DNA from 3 places in the Neorhizobium sp. DAR64872/K0K18 genome. Region 2 is predicted to be linked to each of the others. Evidence: predicted binding sites of a transcription regulator. Region 2 holds the regulator's gene; each other region holds the start of a gene.

Region 1 (7,427 bases), 990 kb from region 2:
GTCTCGAACAGGGCCGTGGATCCGGGCTGCGCCTTGAACGACCAGTTGTCGTCGGCCGAAGGATTGATCGTCCCTTGATCGATGATGTAGCGAACAACGACGTCGCGGTTGGTGTCGGGTGCGACGAAAATGACCTTGTCGCTGGCGATCTCCGGGAACTTGCCGCCACCGCCGGCACGGTAGTTATTGGTGACGACGACAAACTTCTGCGCCGGATCGATCGGCTTGCCGTCAAACATCAGGTCGACGATACGGTGAGCATTCTCGTCCAGTACCTTTCCATCCTTGTCGAAGCGCGACGGCTGGGACAGGTCGATCTGGTAGGTCACGCCATCGATCACGTCGAAATTGTAGGACGGGAAACCGGCGTTGAGCAGCGGAACATCCTTTGATCCCGGCTTGACCTGGTTGAACATGCCAGCCGACATTTCCAGCCAGTTCTTGACCTGCGCGCCCGATATCAGCACGGCCTGAACCGTGTTGGGATAGAGATAGAGATCCGCGACATTCTTGATGGCGATGTCGCCGGTCGGGACGTCGGTGAAGTAATCCGCACCGCCGCGACCGCCGGCCTTGAAGGGAGCGGCGGCGGATAGCACCGGGAGGTCCTTGTACTCGCCATCCTTCAGCATGTCCTTGATGTACCAGGTCTGCGCATTTGAGACGATCTGCACCGACGGATCATCCGCGACCAGCGCGAAGTAGGAATAGAGCGGCGCAGATGTCTTGCCGACCGGGCGGCGGATATAGGCAAGCGTCGCCTCGTGTTCCGGCTTGATGGCCGCGGTGACCTCAGGCTTGTCTTTGACGTCGGCAACGACCTTGCGATTTTCGTCGCGGTGATAGATCGGTCTGACTTCCGAGGTGGAATCGACGATCTTCCAGCCGCTGCCATCCTTTTCGATCAACAGGTCGATAAGACCCATATGGGAGCCCCAGAACCCGGCCATGACGGCGGGCTTGCCCATCAGCGTACCTTTCTTGGCATCAGCGCCGGCAATGCCCTCGAAATCCTTCGGGCCGGGGAAGACCAGATGCTGGTGGCCGGTGAAGATCGCATCGATACCCTCGATCCCTGCGAGATAAAGAGACGCGTTTTCCATCCGATCGCTCTGGCCGGAACCATCGATGCCGGAATGGGAGAGGGCGATGACGATGTCGGCGCCTTCCTCCTTCATGACGGGCACCCAGGCCTTGGCAGCATCGACGATATCGCGCGTCTGCGCCTTGCCCTCAAGATTCTTGCTATCCCAGGTCATGATCTGTGGCGGCACGAAGCCGATGAAGCCGACCTTGATCGGGGTCGACTGGCCGGAACCGTCGCGGATCTGCTTTTCGATGATCACGTAGGGTTTGAAGAAGAGATCGTCGTCTTTGGCGTTGGAGGCAAGCTGGCCCTTGGTCAGGTTGGCGCAGACATGCGGAAAGCCGGATCCTGCAAGAACCTTGAACAGGAAATCGAGGCCGTAGTTGAATTCGTGGTTTCCAAGCGTGCCGACGTCATATCCCAGCACGTTCATCGCAGTGATCACGGGATGCTTGTCGCCCTCCTTCATGCCACGCTCATAGGCGATGTAGTCCCCGAGCGGATTGCCCTGCAGGAAGTCGCCGTTGTCGATCAGCATCGAATTTCCGGCTTCGGCTCGAATCGAATCGATGATCGAGGCGGTACGGGCCAGTCCAAGTGTGTCGTTCGGCTTGTCGGCATAATAATCATAAGGGAACACATGCACGTGGATGTCTGTCGTCTCCATCAGCCGCAGATGCGCCTGGTTGGCGGCCGCGCGTGCCGCAAACGGGTGGAGCATGACCAGCGCCGATGTGGCCGCAATGCCACCGAGAAGGGATCGGCGCGAGACCGCATGATTTTCGAAAAGGTCTTTGGTGAAAAGCGACATCTAATATCTCCCTCCGGATCACTGATGGAGGCGAGCTTAGGCACAATCGCCCACGGACGCATCCCTAAAATGACGGTCGGCGAAAGTTCGGTGACTGCCGGGTAACGACGCGACGGTCAATCCGGATCGGCCGCACCGCGCGCCGCAGATAGCTCGAAAAAAATCCGCCACAAAAATCAAACGGATATGACTTAGATATATCTGGCAGCTTGCAGTATTGCGGAAATGTGCTAGCTTTAGATATATCGAAAGATACTCTAAAGGAGAGTAAGATGTTTCAACGATTTGAAACCCACAGAAGCTGCAACGCCGATCGCTCGGGCTTCGAGGGACTATTTACCATGCGGGGCGGTCCGTTCAGCAAAGGCTTTGCGGGTAGGGGTTTTGGCGGAAAAGGCGGGCCGGGCGGTGGTCGTGGCTTCGGCGACGATGGCGAGGGACGTATCGGTCGCTTTCTGATGCAGGGCGATCTCAGACTGGTCGTCCTGGCCTTGATCGAGAAAGAAGCCCGCCACGGCTACGAGATCATAAAACATATCGAAGATATGACGTATGGTTTTTACGCACCCAGCCCCGGCGTCATCTATCCGACGCTGACCTATCTTGAGGAAGCCGGCTACGTGACGGCTGAAGCGGATGGCAACAAGAAGCGTTACACCATCACTGACGAGGGCCGTGCGCATCTCGATGAGAACCGCAGTTTCGCAACGACCATCCTCGAGCGCTTGTCCGAGCTGGCTGAAAAGATCAAGCTGAAGCAGGAACGGCACGAACACCACCGCGATCACGACAGGGGGCCACATCATGACCGCGGCCCGGCTCTGCCGCGCAGTGTGGAAGCGGCGCTTCTCAACCTGAGAGAAGTGTCGGCTCGCAGGATCGAACAAAACGACAAGGCTGCGGGCGATCTCGTGCGGCAGCTCCTCGATTTTGCCGAAAAGCTGGAGCGGGACGGCGGAGACCCGCAGGCATAAGGGGCTCCTGCTAAGCCGCGTCAATCCGGCACTGGAAACAGTTGTTGCGGGCCGAGCGAACGTGGACATAGGCGATATCGGCGCGTTGAAGCAGGTCTTCGGCGCGCCGCATGATTTCGGACGTCGGGGTCACCGCACCCGTGCCATAGACGATCCTGTCATTCTCTCCATAACCCCGGACGATGTAATCCGGACTGACCAGAATTGGCGGTAGAACCTCTTCCGCGATAAACCGTGGGCAGGGCGTCTTATGCAGGAAGATGGGACCGGTTTCGGCATAGGGCTGCGTTGTCGGAAACGGTCGATAGGCAAGAACGAACAGGCTTTCGCCCGCGTCGATATTCCTGAGGCAATGGCGGCAGGGATATCCGGGACCATCCGAGATCATGGTCTCCGGCTGGTGTCCGTAGGAATCGCTGCCTCCGTTCCATAGATGCTCTGCGTGGTCGCCCGGGATCGCGTTGAAGATTGGCATGGTCGTCTCCTTTTCTATATATAGGAGATGACCCGTCGGGCTTTGAAGCGCCACCCGATCCTTGCGCGAGCTAGCTGTCCAGCACCTTTACCAGTTCCGCGCTGGTCATCGGCACGATCTCGGCCTCGTATGTCGAGACAGGCGAAAAACCCATCATCTGGTAGAGCTGCAGCGCTCGGGGATGGTCGAGCGAATTGGTGGTGACGGTGACCTTCTCCGGGTTGTTCTGCCACGCAGAATAAAGAGCCTGCGTCAGGAACCACTTGCCGATGCCGAGCCCGAGGGCCCGTTCGAACAGGCCGAAATAGGACAGCTCTACGACGTTGTCGTCAGTAGAGTTCAGCTCGTAGAAGCCGGCTGGCGATCCGTCGACCAGAAGGATCGTGATCGAACAGCGCGGGTTGTGGATCGCGGCCGCAAGCTCGGCGTCGGACAGCCGCAGCCTATCGTACCAGTGCCAGCGTTTGCCGACTTGCCGGTATAGGTACCGGTAGAAATGCAACGGCACTTCGGTAGCGCGTATGATGGCGGTTTGAATGTTGGCCGGAATCGGTATGCTTGTCTTGGGCGCGGCCGTCATTTCCAGAACGGTGACGCGCGCCTTCAGCGGTAGGGGCTTTTTCGCCATCGTTACGCCTGCGACGAGATTGCAGGGGTAGGCTTAGCCGGTCCTGTCTCGATCGGCGTGTCCGAGCGTCCGCCCCATTCCGTCCAAGACCCGTCATAAAGCGCGTTGTCCTCATGCCCGAGCGATTCCAGCGCAAGCGTGATGATCGCAGCGGTAATGCCCGAACCGCAGCTCGTCACGACCGGGCGCCCCAAATCGATTCCCGCGGCTTCAATAGCCTGGCGCAGTTCGGGTATCGTCTTCAGCTTGCCGTTTGTCGAAAAGCTGCTGGAGGGAGCGTTGACGGCACCCGGCATATGACCGGAGCGCATGCCAGCGCGGGGTTCCGGCTCTGTGCCGGTAAAGCGTCCGGCCGGCCGTGCATCCGCAATCTGGCTTGTACGATCGCTGACGATCGACATCATCTGATGGTAGTCGATGACCTTGTCGAGGCGAAGCTCCGCATCGAAAATGGACGCAACCGGCGAGGGGATCTCGGTTTCGAGCGCGCGCCCTTCCGCCTTCCAGCCATCGAGGCCACCGTCCAGGATAAACACCTGTTTCGCACCCATGATGCGGAACAGCCACCAGCCACGCGGCGAAGAAAAGATGCCCGGACCGTCATAGATGACGATGCGGTCATTCTCGCTGATGCCGAGCTTGCCGACAGCATCGGCAAACACATCGGGCGAGGGCACCATATGCGGGAGACCGGTGGAATGATCCGCGACTTTGTCGTGATCGAAACGCACGGCACCGGGAATATGCCCTGCCGCATATTCGGTATCTGCATCGCGGTTGTGGGCAGGCAGGTAGAAGGAGGCGTCGACGATTCTCAAATCCGGGCTTCCGAGCTCGTTTTCGAGCCACTCGGACGAAACGACGAAACGGCTGGTGTCGCTCATGTCAAAACTCCTACCTTGATAAAACGCGGTATTCGGTGAGAAACCGGTCCGGACAAACGAGTGTCTTCAGGCATCCGTGGCGATATCGCCGAACCGGATCCGGAAGCGACGGTTTTCCTTGCCCTTTTTCTCGATTTTGGAAATGTGGATAGCGCCCACTTCCCCGGTGTTTGCCACATGTGTGCCGCCGCACGGCTGGCTGTCAACGCTCGAATCCTCGCCGATGCAGACAAGGCTGACGCGTCCGAGCCCGACCGGCGGCCGGACGTTCTTCGATTTGACGATGCCGGGATTGGCCGCCAGTTCCGCGTCGGTGATCCATTGCAGGTAGACCGGATGGTTCTGCGTGACGAGATCCATCAAGCCGGCGGTCACCTCGTCCTTGTCGATCACGGCCGTCATGTCGAAATCGACACGCGATTCGTCTTCGCCAACTGCGGCACCGGTGATCGGGTAGGAGCAGACGACCGACAGCAGGTGGCAGGCCGTATGCATCCGCATCAGCTTGTGCCGTCTGTCCCAGTCGACATGCATGACAACAGTTTCGCCGACCGTCGGCCGCGGTTCGCCTTCCAGCGGAACGTGGACGACGATGTCCTTCGTCTCGCCGTGCCGTGTCTGGCCAAGCTTGATCCTGGTTCCGTCGGCGCGCTCCAGACTGCCGGTATCACCAGGTTGCCCCCCAGATGTCGCATAGAAGCAGGTGCGGTCGAATTCGATGCCGCCATCCTCGTGGATCGCGGTAACCACCGCCTCCAGTGTCGAGAGATAGAAGTCGTCGCGATAGAGGAGTTCAGTTGCCATCGGTTCTGTTCTCTGCGGTCGGTTTCAGACGGTTTCGAACGGAATATCGATCTTGGTCTTCTTCGTGAGCCAGCCCGGAACCGGCAGGCCCTTGGACTGCAGGAAATCCGGGTTGAAGAGTTTGGACTGATAGCGGTTGCCGTAGTCGCAAAGGATCGTCACGATCGTATGGCCGGGGCCGAGATCCTTCGCGAGGCGCATCGCGCCCGCGATGTTGATGCCGGAAGAGCCGCCGAGGCAAAGCCCCTCGTTCTCAATCAGATCGAACACGATCGGCAGCGCTTCAGCGTCCGAAATGCGATAGGAATAGTCAGGCGCAAACCCTTCGAGATTGGCGGTGATACGTCCCTGACCGATGCCCTCGGTGATCGAACTTCCCTCGGATTTCATCTCGCCGTGCGCATAAAATTCGTAGAGTGCCGCGCCTTCCGGATCCGCGATGCCGATCTTGACGCCGGGCTTAAGCGCCCGCAACGCCATGGCTGTACCGACCAGCGTACCGCCGGAGCCGACTGCGCACACGAAGCCGTCCACCTTGCCGCCCGTCTGTTCGAAGATCTCCGGGCCAGTCATCTCGATATGGGCCTGCCGGTTGGCAACATTGTCGAACTGGTTTGCCCAGATCGCGCCCGCAGGCTCCGTCTTGGCAAGCTGCTCGGCAAGGCGACCGGAAACCTTCACATAGTTGTTCGGGTTCTTGTAGGGAACGGCTGGTACTTCCACGAGCTCGGCGCCCATCAGTCTCAGCGCGTCCTTCTTCTCCTGGCTCTGGGTCTCTGGAATGACGATGACGGTTCGATACCCCAATGCCTTTGCGACCAGGGTCAGACCGATACCGGTATTGCCGGCGGTCCCTTCGACGATCACTCCGCCCGGCTTCAGAAGCCCCTTCTTCTCGGCATCTCTAATGATATAGAGCGCCGCGCGATCCTTGACCGACTGACCGGGATTGAGAAATTCGGCCTTGCCGAGAATTTCGCATCCGGTTGCATCGGATGCAGCCGCCAGCCTGATGAGCGGCGTATTGCCGATGAGGTCGAGAACAGAAGATTGTATTGCCATGGGAAATGCCTTCTTTTTCAAGGATCATGTAATCAGGCTGCATTCGGCGGGCAAGGCATCCGCGCCAAGAAAATCCTTTCCGCGTGTCGCGCGCGATGGGATCGCCCCCGCATACCGAGGACTGTCATCTACCGGACAATACCGGCAGGTTTATCGACATGGCTCGGATGCAACTGTATAATACATCCTTCGCCCTGCACTACGCAGAGTGGAGCGCTCGGTTTTGGTTTCAGACGATTCGACCTGATGGCATTGATTTTGAGAACTGAATTTCGTTCACGCCAACGATTGCGGCTTAGTTTATGCATCTGAATATTGAAAGAGTCGATTTTCTGATCTCGCAATACGTAGCCGGCTCTCTGCCAAAGGCAGCCCACGTCTTGTTAGGTTCTCATCTGCAGATGCAGAAACCCAATGCCCAGCTTGTCGATGCCCTTCAACGACTGGCCGGCGATGGGTTGGAAGACATGACCTGCGATGAGACGTTGTCCCGTGAATTTCGAGACAGGGCCATCAGCGATATTGTCAGATCGGACCCGCCGGCATGGAGCGTGTTGCCACCGGAGCAAGGTTCCCAGTTGCCGGCCCTGTTGCGCGGTTATACGGGGAAAGACCTGACCTCTATTCCGTGGCGGCGCAAGCTGCCGGGACTGCGCGAGCATATTATCGAGCGGTCGCCCGACGTGGAAGCAAGTCTTCTCT
Region 2 (7,427 bases):
GGCGGCTGCGGAAACAAGATCGAAGGCGGGCTCTGGCCCGCCTTTTGCGTTTTCGGCATGGCTGACTTGCGCTGAAAAAACTTGCCTCGCACTCCCTGGGCTCCTATTTCGGCCTCGAGAGAGGACGACCTCCCCCTGAATGGGCATAACGCCGGGACGACCCGGCATGAACCTCACCTAAAGGGGAAGATCATGCGCTCGATAAGAGACCGTATTCGCCACGCCATCAGCTTTGAAATCATCGGGCTTCTGATGATGGTGCCGCTCGGCGCTTTCGTCTTCGACATGCCGGCCGAACATATGGGCATTGTCGGCGTCGTGTCTGCGACGGTCGCGACCGGCTGGAACTACCTCTACAATCTGGGTTTCGACCGCTTTCTGCAGGCGCGACGGGGTACGACGCTAAAGACGCCTGCCTTGCGCATTGCTCATGCGGTGCTGTTCGAAATCGGTCTGCTGGTCGTGCTGATGCCGTTTATCGCGTGGTATCTGCAGATTACCCTTCTCCATGCGCTGACAATGGATATCGCGATCGCGCTGTTCTACGTGGTCTATGCCTATCTCTTCAATCTTGGCTACGACAAGCTGTTCCCGCTGCCGGAATGGAAGACCCAGGAAGCCGCCTGACCATCAGAGTTTCGGACGGTGCGATACGCCAGTCCGATGGAAGCCTGAATGTCTCGGCAAACCCGATCTCTCCGGCGCGCGTGATCCGCAGGGCCCGGGTTTCCTCCCGGCGACCGATCCAGCCGACGGCGAGTGCGCGGGACAGCAGCGCTCCGCCCAGCTGTCCCGCCAGATGCGGCCGCCGCTCGCTCCAATCGAGGCATGTCCGGCACAGAGGGCGTTTCGAGCGGGTCAGCTGGTCGAGATCGATCCCGAAATCACAAAAGAACCGTCTGCCCTCGTCGGTGATCAGGCCTGCTCCATCGCCGAGCAGCAGATAGCCGTTGCCGGTCAGGGAGTCGGCGAGCGCGATGGCGAGGCGGCCTGCCATGTGATCGTAACAGGTGCGGGCAAGCCGTAACGCCTCGTCTTTCGGGCCGACAGGATGATGGCGCTTCGGCCCATCCGCGGCGACTGCCATCAACGCGTGGATCACGTGCGCGACTTCCGGAGAGGCAAGCCGGTAGTAGCGGTGCCTGCCCTGCTTCTCGACTGCGATCAGATGCGCCTTGGCCAGTTTGCCGAGATGGCCGCTGGTTGTCTGCGCGGTGACGCCGGCATGGCGTGCCAGTTCGCCCGCCGTCAGCGCCTGGCCGCCCATCAGCGCGGACAGCATGTTGGCGCGCGCGACATCGCCGATCAGGCTTGCAACTTCCGCAATCGTATTTCCTGAAACCATATTGGACATGATCCAGTTCTAGCACCGGAAAACTTTGCCGTCAGCGATCAACGGTTCGGCCGTCGCCGAAGCATTTCTTTTCCTCTCTCCGCTAAGAGCGGGCGGAGATTGCATGGATGGGGATAGGAACTGGAATGGCGGACACCAAAACAAGCATGGCAACGGATCTGTTGCTGCTCCTCACGCTCGCGACGCTTTGGGGCGCGTCCTACACGCTGATCAAAGTCGGTGTGGAGACGATTTCGCCTGTCACCTTTATTGCCGTCAGAACACTGGTCGCCGGGCTCATTCTCGCTGCGGCACTACGCCTTCGCGGATTGAAGCTGCCGACCGACCGGCAGACCTGGAAGCTTTTCACGGTTCAGGCCTGCCTCAACAGCGCGGTCCCCTTCACCCTCATCGCCTGGGCCGAACAGACGACCGATGCGGGCCTTGCCACCATCTTGAGTTCAACGACGCCGATCTTCGCCTTTCTGTTGACGGCGCTGATCACCCGCCATGAAAGCGTCTCTGCGGCCAAGCTGTTTGGAGTTGCCGCAGGCATTGTCGGCATATGCCTGATCGTCGGCATGGAGGCGCTTGCCGGCTCGGGCGAGAACCTCTGGGCGCAACTCGCCATCGTGGCGGCGACGATCTGCTATGCGGCGGCTGCCATCTTCGGCAAGAATTTTAAAGGATTGGACCCGATGATGCCCGCCGCGGGATCGCTGATTGCAGGGGCGGCCATCCTCATTCCCGTGAGCCTCGTGGTCGATCGGCCCTGGACGCTGACGCCCAGCGCCGATTCCATGCTCGCCCTGTTGGCGCTGGCGGTATTTTCGACGGCGCTGGCCTTCGTCATCTATTTCCGGCTGGTCCAGACGCTGGGCTCCGTCGGCACGACGGCGCAGGCCTATCTGCGGGTGCCGATCGGCGTTGGCATCGGCGTCGTGTTTCTCGGCGAAACACTTGCCTCGACAGCCTGGCTCGGTCTCGCCTGCGTCGTGACCGGCGTGATTGCCATGACGCTGCCGGCTAGGAGACGCGGTGCTCAGGCTTCCATCGAGTAGCCGGCACCGCGGACCGTGCGGATGACGTCCTGCATGTTGGAAAAGTTGAGCGCCTTCCGGAGGCGCCCTACATGCACGTCGACGGTACGCTCGTCGACATAGATGTCATGGCCCCAGACGCCGTCGAGCAGCTGCGAGCGCGAAAAGACGCGGCTGGGCGAGGCCATCAGGAATTCCAGAAGTCTAAACTCTGTCGGCCCGAGGCGAACTTCGCGGCTCTTGCGGTGAACGCGATGGGTTTCGCGATCGAGTTCGATATCGCCGCATTTGAGGACGCTCGAAAGCACCTCCGGTCGGGCACGGCGCAGCATCGCCTTGACGCGGGCCATCAGCTCCGGTGTCGAAAACGGCTTGACCACATAGTCGTCTGCGCCGGTGGCAAGCCCGCGAACGCGCTCGCTTTCTTCGCCGCGCGCCGTCAGCATGATGATCGGCAGGCGTTCCGTCTCCGGCCGCATACGCAGGCGACGGCAGAGTTCGATGCCTGAAACGCCCGGCAGCATCCAGTCGAGAATGAGAAGATCCGGAACGCGCTCCTGAAGCCTGATTTCCGCTTCGTCACCGCGAAGCACGGTATCGACCTCGTAACCCTCGGCCTCCAGGTTATACCGAAGGAGGACGCTGAGGGCCTCTTCGTCTTCCACGACTGCGATCTTCGGCTGCATTCCGACTTGCTCCGTCACTCGTCCCGAACTGCACTTAGATCCGCCAGATCCGCTCGCGCTGCTTCAGGTCATTGGTTTTGGCAGTTATCGTCCCGAAACCGGCGGGCGATTTCGGGCGAGCTGCATCATGTCCCGGCGGAGCCGAGCATGTTGGACGTATCGTCTTTCGGACGTTCGCCCTCCGGCTGTGCGCCGGTCGCGATGTAGTAGATGGTCTCGGCGATATTGGTCGCGTGGTCGCCGATGCGCTCGATGTTCTTGGCGCAGAACAGGAGATGGGTGCACGTGGTGATGTTGCGCGGATCCTCCATCATGTAGGTGAGGAGTTCGCGGAACAGCGAGGTGTACATCGCGTCAATCTCTTCATCGCGCTGGCGGATGATCTCGGCTTTTTCCGCAGAGCGGTTGGCGAAGACATCAAGAACGTCCTTGAGCTGCACCAGCGCCAGTTCGGAAAGATGCTCCAAACCACGGGCGAGCTTGCGCGGGACGCCTGTTCCCTGCACGGCGAGCACGCGCTTGGCGGTGTTCTTACCAAGGTCGCCGACGCGTTCCAGGTCTGCTGCGATGCGCAGCGTGCCGATGATCTCGCGAAGGTCGGCCGCCATCGGCTGACGCTTGGCGATGGTGACGATCGCCTTGTCCTGGATATCGCGCTCGGCATGGTCGAGAATGACGTCGTCCGAGATGACCTTCTGGGCCAGTGCGGAGTCGGAGTTGACGAGCGCACGCACGGCATCACCGCACATCTGCTCCGCCAGGCCGCCCATTTCGGAGATCCGGCGGTTCAGGTATTTCAGTTCCTCGTCATAGGCCGAGAGAATATGGGTCGAAACCATGTGTCTGATCCTTGATGTCTGCAGTTGCGGCTGACGGGCTCTGCGCCCGCATCAGCCGAAGCGGCCCATGATGTAATCCTGGGTGCGCTGGTCATCCGGATTGGTGAACATCTTGTCGGTATCGTTTTCCTCGACCAGATGGCCGAGATGGAACATTGCCGTGCGCTGTGAAACGCGGGCTGCCTGCTGCATCGAGTGGGTGACGATCACGATCGTGTAGTTGGCGCGCAGTTCGTGGATCAGTTCCTCGACCTTGGCCGTGGCGATGGGGTCGAGTGCCGAGCACGGCTCGTCCATCAGAATGACTTCAGGCGAAACGGCGATCGCACGGGCGATGCAAAGGCGCTGCTGCTGACCGCCGGAAAGGCCGGTACCGCCTTCATGCAGGCGATCCTTGACTTCTGCCCAGAGGCCGGCGCGCTGCAGGCTTGCCTCGACAATCGCGTCCATTTCCGTCTTGCCGCGGGCAAGGCCGTGGATGCGGGGACCGTAGGCAATGTTCTCGTAGATCGACTTCGGGAACGGGTTCGGCTTCTGAAACACCATGCCGACCCGGGCGCGCAGCTCCACGACGTCGATTTCCTTGTCGTAGATATCGTCGCCGTCGAGCGTGATCTTGCCGGTGACGCGGCAACCCTCGATCGTGTCGTTCATGCGGTTCATCGTGCGCAGGAAGGTGGACTTGCCGCAGCCAGACGGACCGATCAAAGCAGTGACGGTATTTTGGCGGACATTCAGGTTCACGTCATAAAGAGCGCGCTTGTCACCGTAATAAACGGAGACATCCTTGCCGATCATCTTATATGCAACGTCGTTCATTTTCTTGACCAGCGCCTTCTCAACTGCAGCTTCTGACATCATGTTCATTGCTTCCCCCTTCCTCTACCAACGCCGTTCGAAGCGGCGTCGCAAGAGAATTGCGCCAACATTCATCAAGATCAGGAACAGGAGCAGGATCATGATCGCTCCCGAGGTTCGTTCAACGAAGGCGCGTTCCGCCTCGTTGGCCCACATGTAGATCTGTACCGGCAGTGCCGTCGACGGATCCATCGGCGTGGTCGGATAGTTTGCCACGAAGGCGACCATGCCGATCAAGAGAAGCGGCGCGGTTTCGCCGAGCGCGTGCGCCAGGCCAATGATCGTACCGGTCAGGATACCGGGCATGGCAAGCGGCAGGACGTGGTGGAAGATGGTCTGCATCTTCGAGGCACCGAGCCCAAGCGCTGCGGCGCGGATCGACGGTGGCACTGCTTTCAGCGCCGCGCGGGTGGCGATGATGATGGTCGGAAGCGTCATCAGCGTCAGAACCAGGCCGCCGACCAGCGAGGCCGAGCGCGGTAGGCCCATGAAGTTGATGAAGACCGCGAGACCGAGGAGACCGTAGACGATCGACGGGACCGCTGCGAGATTGTTGATGTTGACCTCGATCAGGTCGGTGAACCGGTTCTTCGGGGCAAACTCCTCAAGATAGATCGAGGCTGCGACGCCGATCGGCAGAGACAGGACGAGCACGATCAGCATCATGTAGAAGGAGCCGATCAGAGCGACGCCGACGCCGGCTGCTTCCGGACGGCTGGACGCGCCGTTGAAGAAAATGCCGGTGTTGAATTCCTTGGCGAGCGCACCGCTGTCGGTCAGCTGCTTCATCCATCCGACCTGCTGGTCGGACACCTTGCGGCTGGTTTCCGCCACGTCGAGATTGATCTGGCCTTTCACGGCGCTGTCGATATCGCCGGCCGCCAGGAGCGAAACCGTCTGGGTCGTGCCGATGATCTCAGGATCGGAAACGACCATATCGCGCAGCTGGCCACGAACGCCGTCCGAAATCATCTGGTTGACGGCACGCAGACCCTGGCGATCGTTTTCGGCGACGCCCAGAACCTTCGCCAGCGCATTGCGGGCGACGATCGGGTAGTTGGCCGTCATCAGCTTGGCCGGATCCGTAGCCCGCACATTATCCTTGTCGATGATCTGCTGCGAGAACTCGACAGGGATGGTGATCATCGTCTGCTGAAAGGCGGTATAGCCCTTCGAGACGACCGACCACAGAAGGAGCATCAGGAACAGGATGCCGAACGAGAGAGCAGCGATGCCATAGGCACGAAAGCGGCGCTCGGCGGCGTAGCGGCGTTTGATACCGATATCGCGACGGGCAGGCTTGGCCAAGACGCCGGCGGTGGAGGAAACCACGTCGGTCATTCGTACTGCTCCCGGTATTTGCGCACGATGTAGAGCGCGTAGATGTTGAGGCAAAGCGTGATCGCAAACAGCGTGATGCCGAGTGCGAAGGCGACGAGCGTCTGCGGCGAGGTGAATTCAAGGTCGCCCGTCAGCTGGCTGACGATCTTGACGGTCACCGTCGTCATCGGCTCGAACGGGTTGAGCTGCATGCGGGCGGCGACACCGGCGGCGAGCACCACGATCATGGTTTCGCCGATGGCGCGCGAGGCGGTCATCAGGAGGGCGCCGACGATGCCCGGCAGGGCTGCCGGCAGGACGACCTTCTTGATGGTTTCGGACTGGGTGGCGCCGAGACCGAGCGAGCCGTCACGAAGCGTTCCCGGCACGGCGGTGATGATGTCGTCCGACAGCGACGAGACGTAAGGGATCAGCATGATGCCCATGACGAAGCCGGCAGTGAGAACGCTCTGTGCCTGGATGAAGTTGGCGTAATCGCCTGTGACAAGGCCGTTCAGCTGCGAAGACAGGTCGCGCAGGAATGGGCCGACCGTCGTCAGGGCAAAGAAGCCGTAGACGATGGTGGGAATGCCGGCGAGAACTTCGAGCAGAGGCTTTGCCACGGAGCGGACACCGCGGGAGGCGTATTCCGACATGTAGATCGCGGAAAACAGACCGCTCGGGACGGCAACGAGCATGGCGACGAAGCCGATATAGAGTGTGCCGAGAAGCAGCGGGATAAGGCCGAACTGACCAGCCGAGTCCGTGGCGCCGGCGGCCGCAAAGCGCGGATCCCACACGGTGCCGAAGAAGAATTCCCACGGCGGGATGCTGGTGAAGAAATGGGTCGCTTCCGTCAGCATCGAGGCGACGATGCCGACCGTCGTCAGGATCGCGATCGAGGATGCGACGACGAGGCTGGCGAGGATCACCTTCTCGACACGGTTGCGAGCCCGAAACCGCGGCGCGATGCGCGTGTAGGAAAAGCCGGCGCCGATCAGGGCTGCCAGAAGGACTACCGCGGTCATAACCCAGTTGCTGATCTTGGTCATGACGTTGAGATCGCCAGCGGACTCGACCATGTATGGTTCGGGGTCGCCGGCAAGCGGGACGCCCTTAGCGCCAAGCGCTGCGCGCAGTTCGACGGGATTTCCGCCGATGCGCTCGATCTCGTCCAGGCTCAGTACGTTCATGCCGCGCGCAAGCGAGCTTACCATGCCGAAGGAGAGACCCTGTTCGGCCGGCGAACGCGCCTTTACGTCTTCAGGAAAGCCATCGAGGACAGTGGAGTTGATATAGAGGGGGCTGACGACCAGCCACGCGGCCAGGATGAGAACCGACGGCAGAACGG
Region 3 (7,427 bases), 1.6 Mb from region 2:
CGACGCGGGTCTCGAAGGCGGCGAGGATGTCGTCCCGTGTCAGGCCCTTGACGGCGATGATGAAGGGGAAGCCGAATTTTGCGACATAGGCGGCGTTGAGTTCGGTGAAGCGTGCGTGCTCATCTGGGCTCAGACGATCGAGACCGGCGCCGGCCTGTTCGCTTTTGCTCTCTTCAGTCAATCCGCCGGCGATGGCGAGCTTGCCGGCAAGGTCCGGATGGGCGTTGAGGATGCCGAGCTTCTCCTGCGGGTCCGCGGCGCGAAAAACCGCCACCATCGCCTCATGCACGCCCTTGGCGGTCAGCGGCACGAAGATCATGCCGCCGTCATAGGCGCGCTCGGCGATAAAGGGCGAATGTTCGAACACACCACCGAAGGTCGCGACGAAATCGTTGCGGGCGGTCATCGTGCAGCCACCGTGCTGGTCATCGACGCATCTGAGGGCTTGTGATGGGCGTGCCAGTGGCGGGCGATCTCGATGCGTTGCGGCAGCCAGACCTTGTCGTGGGAGAGCACGTATTCCATGAACCGGCGCAGCGCAGCAACGCGACCCGGACGCCCGACGAGGCGGCAATGCAGGCCGACCGACAGCATCTTTGCCGCCCCCTCCTCGCCTTCCCGGTAAAGTGTGTCAAACGCATCCTTTAGATAGGTGAAGAACTGATCGCCGGTGTTGAAACCCTGCGGCGTGGCAAAGCGCATGTCGTTGGTTTCCAGCGTATAGGGGATGATCAGGAACGGCTTGCCATCCAACCCGGGAACCCAATAGGGCAGATCGTCGGCGTAGCTGTCGGACGAATAGAGGAAACCGCCCTCTTCCATGACGAGCTTCAGCGTGTTGTCGGATGGCTTGCCCTGATACATGCCGTAAGGACGCTCGCCGGTAAGCTCCGTATGCAGGCGCACCGCCTCAAGAATGTGTTCGCGTTCCCGCGCTTCGTCGAAATCCTTGTATTCCAGCCAGCGGTAACCGTGGCTGGCGATCTCCCAACCGGCTTCCTTCATGGCAGCGACAGCTTCGGGATTACGGGCCATGGCAAGCGTCACGCCATAGACGGTGGTCTGCACATTGAGTTCGGTAAACAGCCGGTGCAGCCGCCAGAAACCGGCGCGAGAACCGTATTCGTAGATCGATTCCATGTTGAGATTGCGCTGGCCCGGCCAGGCGGCGGCGCCGACGATCTCCGACAGCAAGTTTTCAGACGCCGGATCATCATCCAGGATCGAGCTTTCGCCGCCCTCTTCGTAGTTGATCACGAACTGCACGGCGATATTGGCGCCGCCGGGCCATTTCGGATCAGGCGTATGGCGGCCATAGCCGACGAGGTCGCGGGGATAGTCTTTTATGGTTATGGGCATGGTCCACCTCGATTATCTCTTGTGGAAGGTAGCCCAGCCTTTCCGCCGATGTCGAGACGGAACGTGATCGCTCAGGCGATCTTGCGGGCGGAAACGCGCCCCATCGGATGCAGAGAATGGACATGGAACGGCGCACCGGGCTCATTCTCGACGAACAGCGCGATATTGGCGATTTCCAAGGGACGCAGCAGATACGGATTGAAATGGGCGCGCAAGGCCGTTTCGAAACGCGGCATCTCGGCCGGTGTCATCGGGCCCGTCAGCGTCATGTGAAAGCGGTATTCTTCCATCACGTAAGGGTTGCCCCAGCGATGAAGATTGGAAAACTGCGGTGCCGAGAGATCGCCGGGATCGGCGCGTTCCAGTTCGCCTTCCGAGAGAGGCGCCCGAAACGCATCGAATTCCTGCACGACGGCGCAGGCGAGAAACCGCATCCGCTCGCAGGGAAGCGCCGGCACGAGCCCGAAATAATTGCCGAGCCGCGCCACTTCGAGAGGCGGCAGTTCGAACGGATCATGGGCACCGGCAAAGCGCATCAGATGGCGCAGCAGCATCTGTTCGGTAATATCGGGCGCCAGCCGGAACGGCGCCTTCAGCGTGGCGTGAAAACCGCAGCGGCGTGGCAGCGCGGTATGATAGGCGATCTCGTGCAAACCAAGGTTGCAGATCTCGGGCGGCTCCATCGCCTCGCCGGAATAGGCACTGCGGCCGAGCCATTGCGCCGCAGCAAGCGTCAGCGGATCATGCGCAGGTGGCGTAAAATAGAGTGCGTAGCGCATGCGTCACCTTTTCTGCCCCTGTTCGTTTATTCACGCATGCTCATCAACCCCACGAATTGGGTTACGCGATTTGCGTGACAGATTAACGACGAGAAAGGGCCGAAACGCGCGTTTAACGCGTAGCAACCGAAAGATGATCCCAAAGTATAAAACTCTCGGGAAGCGAGTGCTCTTGACCGATGACGAAACCGAGCGCGGCATCCGCAAGCCTGTGGGCAAGCCCGAAGCTGACCTTGAAGCCGCCGGTGAGAGCGATGACGCTTGGATGGTCGGGATGCGGCCCCACCATCGGCTCACGGCCGATCGCCTTGGGCCTCAAGCCGGCCCAGCGCTCCACCACTTCCGCACCGGAAAGTGCCGGCACGAGCGCGCGGGCGCGGACCAGGAGATCGTCGAGCTTGGCATCGGTGGCAAACGGCGCGTCGAACTCCTCCTCGCTGGTGCTGCCGACCGCCACGTGGCCATCGTCATGGGCGATGACATAGAGGCCGTTGAGGAAGAGGATCGGCAGCGACGGATCGATATCGGCCTTCAACAGCGCCGCCTGCCCCTTCACCGGCTGTCCCAGCGGAACCGAGATGGATGGAGACAGGGGACCAAGCAGCGGAAACGACTGCGGGCCGGCCGCAATCATGCAATGGCCAAAACCGATCGAGCGTCCATCGGCAAATTCGACGCGGTTTGCCACCGGGTCGATCCGCTCCGCCGGCAGTCCTTCGATCAGGCTCACATGCCGGGCGTTGCCAAGGAAGGCGGCGAGCGCAGCCATCAGATGACGGGGGGAAACGCGGGCGGCAAACGTGTCGTGCACGATGCCGGCTTCGGTAAAGGCCGGGTCCGGCCATCCGTCGAAAGGCGACGCATCGAGCACATGCCAGTGGAACGGATCGCCGTCGTGCCGCCAGTTGACCTCTGCCTCCTGCTGATGGCGTAGGGCGATGGGTCTCAAGTGCGGCTTCGGCAGCGGGATCAGCCGACCGGAGCGGCGATAACCGCAGGACAGCCCGGCCTCGGCTTCGAGCCTCGCCACTTCGTCTTCGAGGGCGACGAGTGCGTCGAATTGCGCCTGTTTCTTGTCGTTCCAGCGGTCGGGCACATGCGACATCAGCGCGCCCAGAATGCCGCCGCTGGCACCCTGCCCCAACCGTCCGGCTTCGACCAAAAGGGTTCGGATGCCAAGCCGTTCCGCCTTGACCGCGGCCCAGAGGCCCATGATGCCGCCGCCGATGATCAGGAGATCGACATGATCGCCGGGGAGATGCGGCATCGCTGGCGATTGACCCCGGGGACCTCGAGGATTATCCGCATCTTCCATGAGCAATCACGATCCCGAAATTGTAAAAGACGACGCCACGCCTGAAGCCCCGGCGCTCGACTGGCATGACGGCGATATGCCGTATTCGACGGAATTTGGCGACCACTTTTATTGCCGCACCGATGGCCGGCTGGAATGCGGCCATGTGTTTCTGGCCGGAAACGGCCTGCCGGAGCGCTGGACCGAGATGTCGCCAGCTGGAGACACGTTCCGGATCGGCGAACTCGGTTTCGGCACCGGCCTCAACGCCTGCGAGACCTGGCGCCAGTGGGCGCTTTTCCGCAAACCCGGCACGCGGCTGCATTTCACATCGTTCGAGCTCTATCCAATGCAGCGCGACGAGATCGGGCGGGCACTGGCGCGGTGGCCGGAAATCGATGCGCAACGGCAGGCACTGACGCAAGCATGGCCGGATGAGCCGAGCGGCCGGATCATCATCGACCTCGACGATCAGACGACGCTGACGGTTGTCTGCGGCCCGGCGCTCGACGGCGTCACGGCTGCGGGAGACGAGTTCGACGCGTGGTTCCTCGATGGCTTTGCGCCGTCGCGCAATCCGGACATGTGGTCGCCGGAGCTGATGCAGGCGCTGTTCGACAAGACCCGCATCGGCGGCACGTTCGGAACCTATGCGGCAGCAGGCTTCGTCCGGCGCAATCTGGCGGCGGCCGGCTTCACCGTGGAGCGCCAACCCGGTTTTGCCGGAAAGCGAGAGATGCTGAGCGGACGCAAGGGCTGAGGCTCCAAGACCTCAATTGCCGTCGAGCGCCGAAACGACGACTGCCCCATCCAGCCAGTGACGGATCTTGTTCTCCAGCGCTTCAGGGCTAATTGGCTTCGACAGATAATCGTCCATGCCGACCTGGAAGCAGAGCTCGCGGTCGCTTTCGAGCGCGTGGGCCGTGACGCCGATGATCGGGACATGCGTGCCGGTCGATGTCTCGAGTTCGCGGATCTTGCGGGTCGCCTGATGGCCGTTCATCACCGGCATCGACACGTCCATGATGATCACTGCCGGATCATACTTCTGCCAGGCCTCGACGGCTTCCGCCCCGTTCTTGACGATCTGGAACAGCCATCCGGTCATCTGCAGGATCTGGGTAAAGACGATCTGGTTGACCTCGTTGTCCTCAGCCACGAGAACATCGAGCGTTGGTTTGACGATGGGAGCGACGGTGTTTTCCTGCGCCACCGGTTCTGCAGGCTTTGAGCCAGCTGTGTCGACGGCTGGAGTAGACGACGCAATGAGCGGCACCGCCTGCCCGGATGCGCGGCGCCGGGTGCGGATGACGCGGACGACGTCGATGATCGTGCTGCGCAAAAGGGCTGCGCGGGCGGGCTTCATCAGATGCGCCTGAACATTGAGCTCGGCAAACATCGTCTCGTCGTTTGCCATGTCCATCGACGTCAGGAAGACGATGCCGGTGAAATCGAAGCGCCTGTCGCGCCGGATCGCCTTGGCGCAGTCGAACCCGTTCATCTCCGGCATGTGATAATCCAGCACGACCACATCGATGACGATGCCGAGCCTGGTTGCTTCGTGCAGGAAGGCAAGACCCTCCGCCCCGTTTTCAGCGGCAACGGTCTCGAAGCCCCACATGCTCAGCTGCTCGGTGAGGATGCGGCGGTTCACAGCGTTGTCGTCGATCACGAGCACCCGGGCACCGCTGGTGCTGACCGGCAGCGTCACTTCCATCTTGCGTTCGGCAACCACGGCAAACGGCAGGTTGACGGTAAAGACCGAACCGCGGCCAAGCTCGCTCTCGACCTCGACGGAACCGCCGAACAGCTCGACCAGACCGGACGTAATCGCAAGACCAAGCCCGGTGCCTTCATGACGGCGGGTGGACGACGTATCCACCTGGCTGAACTTTTCAAACACCGACCGAAGCTTTTCTTCGGGAATGCCAAGGCCGGTATCCTCGATGCGGATCGACAGCATCAGCTGGTCACCATCGATCGGCCGCGACTTCAAGTCGATGAAGACATGGCCCTTTTCGGTAAATTTGACGGCATTGCCGACCAGATTGGTGACGATCTGGCGGAAGCGGCCGGCATCGCCGAGGACCGTTTCGCGCACCGAAACCTCGCCGCGGACAATCAGTTCGATATCCTTGTCGGCGGCGGCCGACGACAGAAGCGTCGCCACGTCCTCGATTGCCTCAACAGGATCGAACGGCGCCTTGCGCAGCTTCATCTGGCCGGCATCGATCTTGGAGAAATCGAGAATGTCGTTGATGATCGTCAAAAGCGCATTGCCGGATTTGACGATGATGTCGACGAAGGTTTTCTGGCGGGTATCGAGGCTGGACTTGGCGAGCAGTTCGGCCATGCCGAGCACGCCGTTCATCGGCGTGCGGATCTCGTGGCTCATGTTGGCAAGGAATTCCGACTTCGCCCGGTCGGCCGCTTCCGCCCGGTTGAGCAGGCGCGTCAGGTCCGCCTCGCGTTCCTTGCTCTCGGTGACATCCGTGAAGACGGCAAGCCAGTGGTCGTCCCCGGTCGGGCGGGCCTCGAGCTGGATCCAGCGGCGGTCCTCGACGCGGAACGAGGTAAATACCGGCTCTCCAGAGGCAACGCTCGCTTCCCATTCGCGCAGCGCCGCGGTCGAGGTGCGCGCATCGCCAAGATCGCCGCGTTTTGCGCAGTAGCCAAAGACGTTGCGCCAGCTTTTGCCGATCGACAGCATGTCGGCCGGCATCTCCAGCATGGCGGCAAGCGCATCGTTTGAAAAGATAATCGCGCCGTCGTGCAGGATGAGCAGCCCCTGAGACATTGCGCTGGTTGCGTCGCGCATCAGCGCGCCGTGTTTCTGCAGCGCTTCCTGCGCTTGCCGGATGTCCGCATCGCGTTGGCGCATCGCGGTGATATCGGTATGGCTGATGAGGATCTTGCCATCGGTCAGTTGCGTGCCCGAAATCAGCAGGTAATGGCCGCCATGGGTGCGGATCTCGATCGGCGGATGATCGTTGCTGGCTGTCAGTGCGGCGATGCGGGCATTGTAGATCGCATCGAAATCCAGGTCCGAGCCGGCATAGATACCGTTGTCGTAATTGACCTTCATGAAATCCCGGTAGGAACGGCCGGCCAGATCGAAGCGCTTGTCCGTATCCCAGGATGTATAGAAGGCGGGGTTGGCGTATTCGAACACCAGATCCGCATCGAGAATACCGATGCCGACGGGCTGGGCCGACAGGATCGTCTGCAGATCCTGGCTGACCTTTTCCGCCTTTTGCTGCGCTTCCTTGATCAGCGACACGTCCGTGCGCGAGCAGACCAGATAGCGGCTGCCGTCGTCGACCTCGATCGAGCGCAGGCGTGTAAGAACCGGAATGACCGAACCGTCCGGGAAGGTCATATCCTCCGACTTGTCGATCGCCTCGCCGTCCAGCACGCGGGCGTTTTCGTTCCAGAACCGCTCCGCCGCCCAGGGAAACATCTGGGCTTCCGTCTTGCCGAGATAGTTTTCCCGTTCGCTGCCCAGCATTTGCTCGTAGGCGTGGTTGGCATAGGTCAGCTCGTGCTTTTCGTTGCGAACGAACACGGGGGCCGGCAGGTCTTCCAGGATGGCGCGGAAAAGCCCGGTTTCCGCCACCTGGCTGCGCAGCAACATCTCCTGGTCCTTGAAGTCGGTGACGTCGTGGCGGATGGCGATCAGCAGGCCGTTTTCCAGCCGTTTGTTGAGACTGCGCATCCAGCGCCCATCCGGCAGCTTGTCGATCCGCTCGTGATAGGGAACGAGGAAGGCACGGAGACGCTGTTCCACCCACTTCTCGCGCGGCGCAAGCGTTACGGACGCATTGCCGCTTGCCGCACGTTCCCGCTGATCATAGGCGCGGTGGATGATGTCCTCCAGCGCTATGCCCGGCTTGATGACAATGCCACAGGCATCGAAATGGTCGACAAGCTGCGAATTGCAGTAAACGAGCACATTGTCGCGGTCGTAGATGCCGATGCCCATTTCGAGCATGTCG

Evidence for each region. Region 2 encodes PhoB, which activates phosphate uptake and scavenging genes when phosphate is short. Its sites were predicted from a motif close to TGTCATNNANCTGTCAT; they were not measured.
Region 1: ACQY1P_RS11985 (bifunctional 2',3'-cyclic-nucleotide 2'-phosphodiesterase/3'-nucleotidase) is a predicted target of PhoB. The motif match lies at 1,978-1,994, and genes of this name have one in related genera.
Region 3: ACQY1P_RS16815 (DUF1045 domain-containing protein) is a predicted target of PhoB. The motif match lies at 2,213-2,229, and genes of this name have one in related genera.

What each region holds. Positions count from the first base shown of each region.
Region 1 is NZ_CP191446.1:1,360,388-1,367,814, forward strand. Features, by position in the region: gene ACQY1P_RS11985 (bifunctional 2',3'-cyclic-nucleotide 2'-phosphodiesterase/3'-nucleotidase) at 1-1,898, opposite strand, end outside; gene ACQY1P_RS11990 (PadR family transcriptional regulator) at 2,171-2,872, shown strand; gene ACQY1P_RS11995 (DUF1203 domain-containing protein) at 2,883-3,347, opposite strand; gene ACQY1P_RS12000 (GNAT family N-acetyltransferase) at 3,418-3,975, opposite strand; gene sseA (3-mercaptopyruvate sulfurtransferase) at 3,978-4,859, opposite strand; gene ACQY1P_RS12010 (alanyl-tRNA editing protein) at 4,926-5,663, opposite strand; gene ACQY1P_RS12015 (cysteine synthase A) at 5,688-6,725, opposite strand; gene ACQY1P_RS12020 (cupin domain-containing protein) at 7,127-7,427, shown strand, end outside.
Region 2 is NZ_CP191446.1:371,763-379,189, reverse strand. Features, by position in the region: gene ACQY1P_RS07315 (PACE efflux transporter) at 193-627, shown strand; gene ACQY1P_RS07310 (ArsR/SmtB family transcription factor) at 566-1,354, opposite strand; gene ACQY1P_RS07305 (DMT family transporter) at 1,480-2,394, shown strand; gene phoB (phosphate regulon transcriptional regulator PhoB) at 2,376-3,059, opposite strand; gene phoU (phosphate signaling complex protein PhoU) at 3,185-3,898, opposite strand; gene pstB (phosphate ABC transporter ATP-binding protein PstB) at 3,950-4,765, opposite strand; gene pstA (phosphate ABC transporter permease PstA) at 4,781-6,097, opposite strand; gene pstC (phosphate ABC transporter permease subunit PstC) at 6,094-7,427, opposite strand, start outside.
Region 3 is NZ_CP191446.1:2,314,890-2,322,316, forward strand. Features, by position in the region: gene uraD (2-oxo-4-hydroxy-4-carboxy-5-ureidoimidazoline decarboxylase) at 1-406, opposite strand, end outside; gene puuE (allantoinase PuuE) at 403-1,359, opposite strand; gene ACQY1P_RS16815 (DUF1045 domain-containing protein) at 1,431-2,138, opposite strand; gene ACQY1P_RS16820 (NAD(P)/FAD-dependent oxidoreductase) at 2,251-3,453, opposite strand; gene mnmD (tRNA (5-methylaminomethyl-2-thiouridine)(34)-methyltransferase MnmD) at 3,452-4,192, shown strand; gene ACQY1P_RS16830 (response regulator) at 4,205-7,427, opposite strand, start outside.